Regions from separate parts of the Proteiniphilum sp. LBM24028 genome, predicted to be linked through region 1. Evidence: riboswitches for the same ligand, from Rfam matches in the RefSeq annotation. Region 1 holds a riboswitch; each other region holds the start of a gene.
What was found. Region 1 has a riboswitch for cobalamin ahead of AC1HCU_RS03705 (TonB-dependent receptor plug domain-containing protein). Riboswitches for the same ligand answer to the same signal wherever they lie in the genome.
Positions count from the first base shown of each region.

Region 2: it holds a riboswitch for cobalamin, as region 1 does, so the genes downstream of both, nrdD (anaerobic ribonucleoside-triphosphate reductase) here and AC1HCU_RS03705 (TonB-dependent receptor plug domain-containing protein) in region 1, are expected to answer to the same signal.
Region 3: it holds a riboswitch for cobalamin, as region 1 does, so the genes downstream of both, AC1HCU_RS04905 (TonB-dependent receptor plug domain-containing protein) here and AC1HCU_RS03705 (TonB-dependent receptor plug domain-containing protein) in region 1, are expected to answer to the same signal.

Region 1 covers NZ_CM152817.1:955,535-959,818, forward strand. Annotated here, with positions in the region: gene AC1HCU_RS03700 (YncE family protein) at 1-1,152, opposite strand, end outside; gene AC1HCU_RS03705 (TonB-dependent receptor plug domain-containing protein) at 1,149-3,263, opposite strand; cobalamin riboswitch at 3,427-3,642, opposite strand.
Region 2 covers NZ_CM152817.1:1,071,628-1,075,911, forward strand. Annotated here, with positions in the region: gene ahcY (adenosylhomocysteinase) at 1-745, shown strand, start outside; tRNA gene AC1HCU_RS04230 (tRNA-Lys) at 852-924, shown strand; cobalamin riboswitch at 1,517-1,724, shown strand; gene nrdD (anaerobic ribonucleoside-triphosphate reductase) at 1,901-4,027, shown strand; gene nrdG (anaerobic ribonucleoside-triphosphate reductase activating protein) at 4,011-4,284, shown strand, end outside.
Region 3 covers NZ_CM152817.1:1,247,231-1,251,514, forward strand. Annotated here, with positions in the region: gene AC1HCU_RS04900 (DUF5074 domain-containing protein) at 1-421, opposite strand, end outside; gene AC1HCU_RS04905 (TonB-dependent receptor plug domain-containing protein) at 418-2,478, opposite strand; cobalamin riboswitch at 2,580-2,830, opposite strand; gene AC1HCU_RS04910 (acyl-CoA carboxylase subunit beta) at 2,953-4,284, opposite strand, start outside.

The DNA of each region.
Region 1 (4,284 bases):
ATGCGCTGGAATCTGTCCCGCTTCCAGCTCCCATTTTTTTCTTCCGGAGGAAGTGAAGCAGTAGAGTGCACCGGGAGTAACGTAGTTTCCGGCATCAGTAATATAAATGTCTTTGTTTACAGGGTTTACCATAATGCCATAGGGCTTTTCAATCTGTTTATCGGTACCGTCGGTAATGATGCTGCGGGTTACTATTTCACGCGTACGCGTATCCACAATGCTGTACGAAATTTCCCAATCGTGCGTTATGTAGCTAAACTCGGTGCCGTACACGTAAAGCAAGTCATCATCGATCCAATAGTTGGTGGCGGCAATGGGTATTGTATCGGTAACTTCGCCTTTTGCACGGTCGATGAAAAACAAACGGGAAGGCAATCCTTTGTAATCACCGCGCGAACTTACCCACAGATTGCCTCGCCCGTCGGCTTTTATCCGCTCTAAATTATACGCCACGTCAATGCGTCTTTCTTCCTTGAATGAGGCTATATCGATCACGGAAACTGTTCGCTCGTATCCCCCGGTACTGTTCGCGCCCATATATCCGCCCGAATTTGCAACGTAAATTTTGTTGTCCACAATTTCCAGTTCATCGGGTTGAAAGCCTACCAAACACCGGTCTACCTCTTTTAGTGTGGCGGTATCTACTTTTGCCACAAAGCCGATTTGTGTGTAATCGGGGTCTATCACAACCGGCCCGGCATAGGAGGTAACGTAGGCATATCCGTCGTGAAACTTGATGAAGCGGCAATTGGGTATCTCTATTTGTGCGATGCGCCTGGTGGTTGCCACGTTCATCACTTCCACCTTGTTGGAGACGTTGATTACAGCGTAGAGTTTGCTGCCGTATATGCCAATGTCGTTACCCACATCTCCCATCTCTTTGGGGATTTTGGGGTTTCGTTCGGCATAGATGTTTTTCTTGTAAACGGCGGTGGCAAAATCGTAATAATCCAATGTGGCTTTGTTGTTACCCATATTGCCCTCGTTGAGGAGGTAGAAGCCCCAATACCCGTCGATATATTCGGGGAAACCGGTGAGGATGTCTTCCGAGAGTACCACTTCCACATCGTCGCGACACGATGAGAAAGCCGTAAGCAGGGCGATAAACCATATTCTAATTCCTAACTTCTTATTCCCAATTTCTTGCATCATATTTCTGCGGTTATTGAAAGTTTATAATTTCTCCTGGGCATAGGGTAATTAAGTACCACATCGTAATCTTGACTGAGCAGGTTATTTATTTCCAACGCTACCCGCATATTTATCTTTTTTATCATGAATTTTTTACTTACTGTCATATCGTTGGTGTACCAGGGCTGCTCGTATTCGGCGGGGATATTTGCCGAACTATGGTAGCGTTCGCCCACGTAGATAAAACTGTAGTTCAGCTGCCACGATTTGTAAGTGAGGCTTGCCACTGCTGAACCGTTGTGCCACGGAATGTAGGTAATTTGCCCTCCCCACGTGCTTTGTTGCAGAATCGGGTTTTTACGCTTGGTAAAATCTTCCGCCTTTTGATAGGTGTACGTTAGGCGAAGGTTGAAAAGCAAATCTTTATACGGTTCAACGGTGATCGATGCGGCTGCATCCATACCACGGATTTTCACGTACCCCAAATTCATCATCATCCACCGGTATTGCCCGCTGCCTTTGGGGACAGCAACAATTTTGTCGGTAACCTCGTTGTAATATGCATCGGCTTGAAATTCCCACTGCTTGATGATATTTTTCTCATAGGACTTCTCATACCTGAATCCCACGTTATATTGATGGGTAAATTCCGGTTTGAGCTTGATGTTGCCGATGTCGGTATAATAGAGGTCGTTGAAGGTGGGCATTCGGAAAATATGCTTATAAAAAGTGCGAATGTTTAAATTTTGACTTTTGAATGGTTTGTAGGATATAAAGAATGCAGGGGTAAACTCATGTTTATCGGGTGCGGCTTTGGCGTTGTCATCGGCGGCAGTGTTTCCCGAACTGATTCGCTCGCGCACGAAAGTTGCCAACACACTGCCTTGCATTTTCACTTCACCGAGATCGGTTGCACTTGCCAAAGCTACGAGCGTGGTAAGCCGTTTCGGGAAAACAAAACCGTCCAAATTGGATGTCAGTGTATTGTATTGCATATCTGCCGATAACACCGCATCCCACTTCCGTGTGATGGAGTACTTGTTGGCTACAGAAGCATACACCTCCTGTTGACGAAATGTGTTGTCGATAAGCATCAGCGTGGTGTCGGGATTGAGGTAACGCATATAATCATAGGCATATTTGGTATTGATCAACACGTCGTATTTTGGAGTAACGCTTTTTTGAAAAACACCTTGTGTGAAGAAACTGCGGTCCCACTGCCGTTGAGAATTTTTCCACCGGTTATTTACGACGGCTCCGGGAATACCTCGTTCCGAATCGTAGAAATAAGTTTTCACTCTCCAATATCCACCGGAAATCGTCCCGAACAATCCTCCTTCAAAGCGGAAAGAATAGATATCGCCGTTTTCTCTCACCGCAGTGGTGTCGTACATTACTTCGCCGGTATTGGGGAAAACGCGTCGATAGCGATACTTGTATTTTCCAGATGAGTTGATATATTCACCGTTGATGGAGGCACTCAGATTATCTTTAAATTTATATTCGTACAACACAGAGGGATTAATGAGGTCGAAAGAACCTCCTTTGGTGGAAGTACGCAGGTTGTATCGCTTGTTTTCCACGAAACACGGGGTACGCGATCGGAGATAAACTGTGGCTGAGGATCCGAAATCTCTCCCCGGCTGAAAGATGTTGCTTTTTTGTCCGTTGTAAAGCGAAATCTCCTCGATGTTTTCCAGTGAGAATTTACCCAAGTCTATTTGACCGTTCTGTGCGTTTCCCAACTGAATACCATCGTAAAAAACACCCACGTGATGGGTTCCCATACTGCGTACATTTATGGTTTTCAGTCCGCCAATGCCTCCGTAATCTTTAAGTTGCACGCCCGAAAAATAGCGTATGGCATCGGCTACCGAAAAAGAACTCAGGTTTTTAAGTTGCTCGCCCGACAGTTTTTGTACGGGAATCACTTCTTTCATCAATGGACTTCCGTAAACAACAAACTCATCCAACTGAAGAAACATCGCGGTAGAGTCCCTGCCAGATTGTGAAGTCTCGGTTTGAATTGGCGGTTGTTCGGGCTTATTCGCCCCGGCTTGTGCAAACAGATTGCCTGCCGTAATCAGCAGCCCGATTACAACGAACAGCGAGGTTTTCTTACACAGATTCATTCTTTCCGAAAATTAAACTTTCAGAAAGCGGATCATTGAGGTGGAATTATAACACACGCGGTAAAACGGCTTATGAAGTATAAGTAGCCAAAATAATAAAACAGAAGAATCTGCCGTGGTACGTGTTTTCGTTCTTCAAGCTCCAACTCCCCGAAAGCTATGAAACATTTTATCTATTTTGGCAGGTCTTCTGACTTACTCGTCCTTTGTGCTTCCTTCCCACCCCAATAATTGTCGGGACAGTGGATTTGGGTATTGCACAAGGCTCTTCATTGAGCTTACAGCAGCGGGTCTGTTCAGGATTTACACCTGATTCCCTTTTCATTATTCGTTCCGAAGGATAAATAGAACGAATAACACCAAAATTTGTGTTTGCAAAGATATGAAAGATATTTTAGAATTCAAGAAGTTTTTATGGGATGATTTATTTTGACTTTAACTTATCAGAGTGAATTCTCATTTTTTATGGTTTTCCATAAGCGTGCTGAAACCTCCTTTCTCCGAACAATGGATAAACAACCGCTGTTCAATATTGTTTTTCATCTGCAGGAAGCGAAAGGAAAGGGCTTCGACAGTTTCAACCCTTTTTACGCTGGTCAATTTATGGTTGTCTTATGTAGAGAAATCAAGTGAAATATCCCTAACGGTTTCTTGGTATTCAGGTGCATTGATACCTGCAACTTTAAACCTTTTACGTGAGTTCTTTCGGCTAGATGGGTACCTTCGACTTTCAATATTTCTGCTTCCTCTTTTTGCTGCGCATATAGCCGATTGTTCCCGAAAACTTCTGCCTTTTACTGTTTTTATGGTCATAACCGGAACAGAAAAAAATATACCGATAAAACGATCGTTGTGTGATTTCAGTGGTTAGGTAAGTATGTAAGAAAAAAAATATTTTCAAGCGTCTATTTGTTGACAGTATAAAGACTGAGAAAAACCGGTTTCATAAATTATCCCAGAAAAATATTAGCTGCAAAGAATAACGATAAAATGGAAAATATCAGGAATTTATCCTTCAAAT
Region 2 (4,284 bases), 120 kb from region 1:
AACCAAGTCGAAATTTGACAACCTTTATGGCTGTCGCGAATCACTTGCCGATGGCATCAAACGGGCCACCGATGTGATGATTGCGGGCAAGGTCGTTGTAGTGCTGGGTTATGGCGACGTGGGCAAGGGTTGCGCCAAATCGATGCGCTCTTATGGTGCACGGGTGATTGTGACCGAAATTGATCCTATTTGCGCCCTTCAGGCTGCCATGGAAGGATTTGAAGTGACTACGATGGATGAAGCGGTAAAAGAGGGCAATATCTTTGTCACCACGACTGGTAACCGCGACGTGGTGACCATTGAACATTTACAGCAGATGAAGGATCAGGCCATCGTCTGCAACATCGGTCATTTCGACAATGAGATACAGGTGGATAAACTGGTTAATTTTCCAGGAATCACCCATCTGAACATCAAGCCACAGGTGGATAAGTATACTTTTCCTGCCGGCAATTCTCTTTTCCTCCTTGCCGAAGGACGTCTGGTGAACCTGGGATGTGCTACGGGTCACCCTTCCTTCGTGATGAGCAACTCCTTCTCAAACCAGACTCTGGCGCAAATTGACCTCTGGCGGCATGATTATAAGGTGGGCGTGTATCGTCTGCCAAAGCAGCTCGATGAGGAGGTGGCCCGGTTGCATCTGGAACAGATTGGTGTGAAACTCACAACGCTCACTCAGAAACAGGCCGATTATATTGGTGTACCGGTGGAAGGGCCTTATAAGCCGGAGCATTACAGGTATTGATTGAGAGAATAAGTGAAAAAAACCATTATTTTATCACATGATCAGTTGGAAAAACAAAATAAAGGTTTTATCTTTGCACTCGCTTTTGCAAGAAAGCATTTAGGCTGATTCGCTAGCTCAGCAGGTAGAGCACATCCCTTTTAAGGATGGGGTCCTGGGTTCGAGCCCCAGGCGGATCACTGGAAGAGGGTGTATCACAATGTGATTTCACCCTCTTTTTATTCGGATACCTTCTGAGAACATATCCCAATATTCATTTCTCAGGAGGTTAGATTTTATTTTGAGACAGCCTCTTTTCCTTTTCCAGAGAGGATTTTTAACTTTTAAAGTCGAGTACGAGATAGTACGAATTACAACGTGCTCTGGCATACAGCTACATATTTTTCATTTAGTACGAAAACATTTCTAAAATACCCTATGGGGCGTTGGTTTATACCGGTGTGCTCCTTAGGCCATTCGAGATATCATTGTCGTTTTTTTCCGTATTACGTACTCGAGGTGAATCATTTATGAAAGCGAAAATGGTTATTAACAAAATAAACAGGTAGCCAATTCGTCTGCTTATATTTATTGTTTTAAGTTAGAGAGAGGAATTATTTCCACATATCTCTCTTTGTGTTTTTCTAAAAAGAAAATTTAATTGAAAAAATAATTTTATAAAAAGATTATAATTAAATTATAAGACACTTATAATGAGAGTTTATTGTTGATAGATTGAAGTTGTTAATAACTATTTTGGGGGATTTTGTCAAAAAATTAAAAGTTATTTTTTACATTTGTGGTGCACTTGGTTCTTATCAAAATTTTCTTTTTGGATAAGATTAAAAGGGAATGCCGTGAAAGTCGGCGACAGTTCCCGCTGCTGTAAGCTCCATAAACGTGCCGAACAAATCCTTTGCCACTGTCCCTACTCCTTGGGATGGGAAGGCGTTCGATAACGGGAGTAAGTCAGAAGACCTGCCAAATGCATATTATACGCTTTTGATGTCTTTCGGGAAAAAAGATTGTCGAAAAATATCGCGATACAGCTCAATATGTATTCCCATATTTTTAGATTAAGAGATTTATAGACACTAAGCCTGTAAGTTTACTGGAAAATCCCGACATCTGTAAAGTGAATGGTCTATATGTCTAACAACTAAATAGTCTACAAAAATGAACAACAAAGAGCTTTACATTGTGAAACGCGACGGGAAGCGCGTATCATTCTCCATTCAAAAAATAGAAAATGCTATTGCCAAGGCATTTCTTTCTGTAGGAGCATTTGCCACACAAGAAGATTTCATATCCATTCTCTCGCGAGTACACGTTTCCGATGGAATGACTGTGGAGGAAATTCAAAATCAAGTAGAAGTGGCCTTAATGGCCGAAAAATATTTCGCCGTGGCTAAATCCTATATGCTCTATCGACAAAAACACGCCGAGACACGCGAAACACATGATAAAATGACATTCTTAATGAACTATTGTGATGCACAGAATGCTGCCACTGGAAGCAAGTTTGACGCCAATGCCAATGTGGAAAAGAAAAACATCGCTACGCTTATAGGCGAACTACCTAAAAAAAACTTCATCAACCTGAATCGGAAAATGCTTACCGATCGAATGAAAGAGATGTACGGCAAAGAGTTTGCCGATAAATATATCGGTATGCTTAATGATCATTTTATATACAAAAACGATGAAACAAGCCTTGCTAATTACTGTGCCAGTATTACCATGTATCCATGGTTGTTACAAGGAACAATTCCCATTGGAGGGAACTCTGCGCCGCCTACCAACTTGAAGTCTTTTTGTGGCGGATTCATCAACATGGTGTTTATGGTTTCGAGTATGTTGAGCGGAGCATGCGCAACTCCCGAATTTTTAATGTACATGGATTATTTTATTCGACACGAATATGGAGACGATTATTTTACCCACATTGCTGATATAGTAGATTTATCGAATCGTCGCCGTACATTGGATAAAGTAATTTGCGATTATTTTGAACAAATAGTTTACTCTATCAATCAACCCACGGGTGCTCGCAATTTTCAAGCTGTTTTTTGGAACATTGCCTATTACGACCGTCCTTATTTCGAAAGCCTCTTTGGTGAATTTGTATTTCCCAACGGCTCGAAACCAATTTGGGATTCACTCAATTGGCTACAGAAACGGTTTATGAAATGGTTCAACAAAGAACGCACCAAGACGGTTCTTACCTTTCCCGTGGAAACAATGGCTTTGCTCTCGAAAAACGGTGATGTCATTGACACCGAGTATGGCGACTTTACGGCGGAAATGTATTCCGAAGGGCACTCGTTTTTTACTTATATGAGTGATAATGCAGACTCGCTTTCGAGCTGCTGTCGACTGCGAAACGAAATTCAAGATAACGGTTTTAGCTATACTCTTGGTGCGGGTGGAGTTTCAACCGGCTCAAAAAGCGTGTTGACCATTAATGTGAATCGATGTGTACAATTTGCCAAGCGTACGGGGCAACCTTATATGGCTTTTTTCGAAGAAGTGGTAGATTTAACACACAAAGCGCAAATTGCTTACAACGAAAATTTGAAAATGCTGCAACAAAAAGGAATGCTCCCATTGTTTGATGCAGGGTACATAAATATTTCCCGTCAATATTTAACCATTGGAGTAAATGGATTGGTAGAAGCTGCCGAGTCGCAAGGCATAGAAATTAACGACAATCCATCTTACATGGCATTTATTCAAGAAATATTGGGATTAATAGAACGTTACAACAAAAAATACCGCTTATCGGAATTAATGTTCAATTGCGAAATGATTCCTGCCGAAAACGTAGGCGTAAAGCATGCCAAATGGGATAAGGAAGACGGATATTTTGTCCCTCGCGATTGCTATAATAGTTATTTTTACTGCGTAGAAGACTCTTCGTTAAATGTGATTGATAAATTTCGCCTTCACGGACGTAACTATATAGACCGGCTTACCGGAGGTTCAGCACTTCATGTGAATCTGGAAGAACATCCCTCAAAAGCACAATATCGTCAATTGTTACGTGTAGCAGCGATTGAAGGATGCAATTATTTTACATTTAACATACCCAACACTATTTGTAATGAATGCGGATGCATTGATAAACGCTATTTAAAGCAATGTCCTCAATGTAATTCTAAAAATGTGGATTATTTGACACGGATTATCGGTTATATGAAACGGATAAGTAACTTCTCGGCAGCACGTCAAACGGAAGCGGCTAAACGATATTATGGAGTAATGAAAACAAAAAAAGAAGCTGCAGATGTTGAGATTTGTTGATTACGATATTGTTTTTCAAGAAATTCCGGATGAAGTGACGCTGGCTGTTAATTTATCCGACTGCCCGCATCGTTGTCCCGGATGCCACAGTCCGCATTTACAGCAAAATATTGGGAAAGAACTGAGTGAAACGGTCCTTTCCAATTTGCTCCAAAAATATGAAAAATCCATCACATGCGTTTGTTTTATGGGGGGTGATGGGGATATTCATGGCTTGTGTCGATTGGCTACATTTATTCGTGAACAATGGGGAGGAA
Region 3 (4,284 bases), 290 kb from region 1:
CATATCCTTCGTGAAAGGTGATGTGACGGCAGTTGGGAATCTCTATCCGTCCGATGCGCCCGGTTGTGCGAGCATCCATGACCTCAATCTTATTGGAGGCGTTGATTACTGCATACAAGCGGCTGCCATGGAGTTGAAGATCGTTACCCACATCGCCCAGCTCCTTGGGTACGGAAGGATTTCTTTCCGCATAAATGTTCCGGCGATAATTTCCGGTTACGAAATCGTAAAAGTCGAGTGTCGCCTTGTTGCTTCCCATATTCCCTTCGTTCAGCAGGTAGAGACCGGCATAACGACCGGCAGCCGATGCTCCGGGATCGGTGAAAGTCACCTCCGACAGCAACAGTTCCACATCTTTCCGGCAGGAAACCAGCAGTAGTGTAACGACAAACAAATATATGGTGATCGCCTGTTTCTTCATATTTCAACGGTGAGGGTTAGTTTATAATTCCTTTTGGGCATCGGGTAGTTGAGTACTACCTCGTAGTCCTGGCTGAACAGATTGTTGACTTCGAGTGTGAGTTTGCTGTCGAACCGATCGTGGGTAAAGGAGCGACTCAGCGACAGATCGCTGGTGTACCAGGGTTGTTCATAATTCTCAGGCGTGTTTGCAGAAGAGCGATATCGCTCACCCACGTAGATAAAGCTGTAGTTAAGTTGCCAGAGACGATACTGCAGGCCTGCTACGAGTGACCCGTTATGCCACGGAATATAGGCAATCTGGCCTCCATAGGTGATTTTCTCCAGTTCTTTGTTGGGGCGCCGGGTGAGATCGCGGGCCTGCTGGTAGGTATATGTTATTCTCAGGTTTAGCAGCCACTCCCTGTGCACTTCCAAAATGGCAGAAGCCGACAGGTCGACACCTTTAATCTCCGCCTGTCCCAGGTTTGTCATCATCCAGCGGTACATGCCATTTCCTTTGGGAACTGCAATGATCTTATTGGTGACTCTGTTTAAATAGGCATCAGCCTTTATCTCCCAATGACGTATGACCAACTGACGGAAAGATTTGTCATAGGCTGCTCCCAGATTATACTGATAACTTTCCTCAGGATCCAGGTCTGCGTTGCCTATATCGGTATAGTAAAGATCGTTGAAGGTAGGCATCCGGAAACTTTGCTTGTAAAAAGCACGGATATTGAGGTTGTGTGAGTCGAGAGGTTTATAATTGAGAAACAGGGCAGGGGAGAGCTGTTCTTGGACTGAACGTTTCTGCTTATTTCCCGCAACACTTTCGATGACCCAACTACTGAGGATGCTACCCTGCAGCGTGACTTTATCAAAATCTGCCGCTGTAGCCGCCGCGATGAGGGTATTGTAGCGTGTAGGTTCCCTGAAGCCGTCAATGTCCGACTGAAGCCCGTTCCACTGCCAGTCCGCCGCGAGGGAGATATCCCAGTTGCTCAACAGTGCAAATTTGTTCACCAAAGAAAGATATGCCTCCTGCTGGGTGAAGGAATTATCGATATACATCAGGGTGGTATCAGGATTGAGATACCTCATCCGGTCATGGGCATATTTCGCGTTTACCAGGATATCATATCGTGGTGAGATAGATTTCCGGAACGAACCCTGGGTAAAGAAATTCTTGTCCCATTGCCGCTGTGATCGCTTCCATACATTATTTACGATGGCGCCGGGAATACCCCGTTCCGAGGAGTAAAAATAAGCTTTCAGGTTCCAGTTTCCGGAAGGCACAAATCCATGCAATCCTCCTTCAAGCCTTAATGCATTCATATCGCCGTTCTCCCGGGTGGCTGTGGTGTCGTAAACCAGTTCGTGGGTGACTGGGTGTATCCGTTTATAACGGTATGCATACTTGCCATTTGCCGATATCCACTCCGTGTTAAAGGTTGCGGAGAGTGAGGAAGAGAGTTTCTGTTCCCACAAAAGGGAGGGATTGATTAATCCGAACGAGCCCGATCGGAGGATTCCCCTGAGGTTGTAGTTTTTATCATTTTCGAAACGGGGATAGCGCGTACGCAGGTAGATGGAACCGGAGGAGCCGAAATCCCGGGCAGATTGAAAAATCTCGCTTTTCTGGCCGTTGTAGAGGGTAACCGACTCCAAATTATCGAGTGAGTATTTGCCCAGGTCAATCTGCCCGTTCTGGGCATTACCCAACTGAATTCCATCATAGAAAACACCCATGTGGTTGCTGCCCATACTGCGGATATCTACCGTTTTCAGACCTCCTATACCACCATAATCCTTGATCTGGACACCCGAGAAATACCGGATGGCGTCGGCTATGGATAAGCTGTTCAGCCCTTTCAGCTCATTTCCTGAAAGCTTTTGTGCGGGAATAATCTCTTTGTTGGCTTTTGCAGATACCACTACCTCCGGCAGATAAAGGCTGTCGGCCAGATTCATCATACCATCCACAGGCTGGAGGGATGTAACTGCCCGTGCAGAATAAACAGTGACTGGCAGAATAACTACGATCAGAGATAATAATATCAGTTTTAACGAATTCATCTATACCGAATTGATTTCGGTAAAGCATGATGAAAATGAAACACGTTGTAAATAAAGTAATTGTGTGTCGTCTTCATGCTTTATTCCCCGAAAGCCATGTAACTAAAATGAAACTGTTGGCAGGTCTTCTGACTTACTCCCGTGTCTGAACGCCTTCCCGAAACCACTCTGATTGTCCATGGATTTTTCTCTCCAGGTACAGAGTGTATATTCAGTGGCAAAAGGTGTTTTGTTCAGCACATAAGCGGAGCTTACAGCAGCGGGTCTGTTCAGGATTTCCACCTGATTCCCTTTTCATTACCTGTTCCGAAGCCGAGAAGGAACGGGTAACACCAACATTTCTAAAGGCAAAGATACAAAAAAACAGGAATAGCTCTTCTCTTTTCAAAAGAAAAGTCCAAATAAAGTTTTATCACATTGCAAACAACAGGTTTGAAACAGAATAAATTTGATGTTCACCGGGGTGGCATTCTCTTATAACGGCATGTTCCCATGTTTCTTAGGTGGATTAGATTCAGTTTTGTTGGCCGTCATTTCCAACGCCTGAATGAGTTTAATCCGGGTAGTTTTAGGGAGGATGATTTCATCAATATATCCTTTTTCTGCAGCGCGGTAGGGGTTTGAAAACAATTCGCTGTATTCATCCGCCGCATGCTGTCGTTCTGCCTCGTCGGAAGAGCGGTATAGGATGTTTACAGCTCCTGCTGCACCCATCACAGCGATCTCAGCATTGGGGTATGCGAAGTTCACATCGGCTCCCGACTCTTTTGAGGACATGACTATATATGCGCCGCCGTATGCTTTGCGTGTGATAAGTGTAATTTTCGGCACCGTTGCTTCGGCGTAGGCATATACGATCTTGGCTCCATGACGGATGATGCCATTATGTTCCTGATCGCGCCCCGGAAGGAATCCAGGTACATCCACAAAAGTAATAAGCGGAATGTCAAAGCTGTCGCAGAACCGGATAAATCGTGCGGCCTTATCGGAGGCGTCGATATCGAGCACGCCGGCCAAATAGGCAGGCTGGTTTGCAACAATACCCACTGTTCTGCCTCCCAGCCGTGCAAAGCCGATCACGATATTTTGTGCAAACTGAGGCATGATTTCAAAGAAGTAATTCTCGTCCGCTACCTCTTTAATGAGCTCCTTGATGTCGTAGGGCAGGTTGGTATCGTCGGGAATCAGTGTCTGCAGTCCAGGTGATTCGCGGGAGATACTGTCCTTTGTGGGCACAAGCGGAGGATCTTCCATATTGTTGGAAGGAAGAAAACTTAACAGCTCACGGATCATCATTAATGTTTCTTCTTCATCATTCCCCACGAAATGGGATACACCGCTTTTTGTCGCATGTACACTGGCACCTCCCAATTCTTCCTTGGTCAATGTTTCATGCGTGACCGTTTTCACTACATCGGGTCCGGTCACGAACATGTTGCTCTTGTCCTTTACCATGAAAATAAAATCGGTCAGCGCAGGAGAATAACAGGCACCTCCCGCGCAGGGACCCAATATGGCTGAAATCTGGGGGACCACACCCGATGCCTTGATGTTCTGATAAAAAATATCAGAGTATCCACTTAATGATGACACTCCCTCCTGAATACGGGCACCACCCGAATCGTTTAACGCTATGACCGGCGCGCCGTTTTTTAGGGCCAGCTTCTGAACCTTCACAATTTTATGGGCATTTGAACGGCCCAGTGAGCCCCCGAACACGGTGAAGTCATAGGCATATACATACACCAGGCGGCCATCGATTTTTCCATAACCACTCACCACACCATCGCCGGGAATACGTTTTTC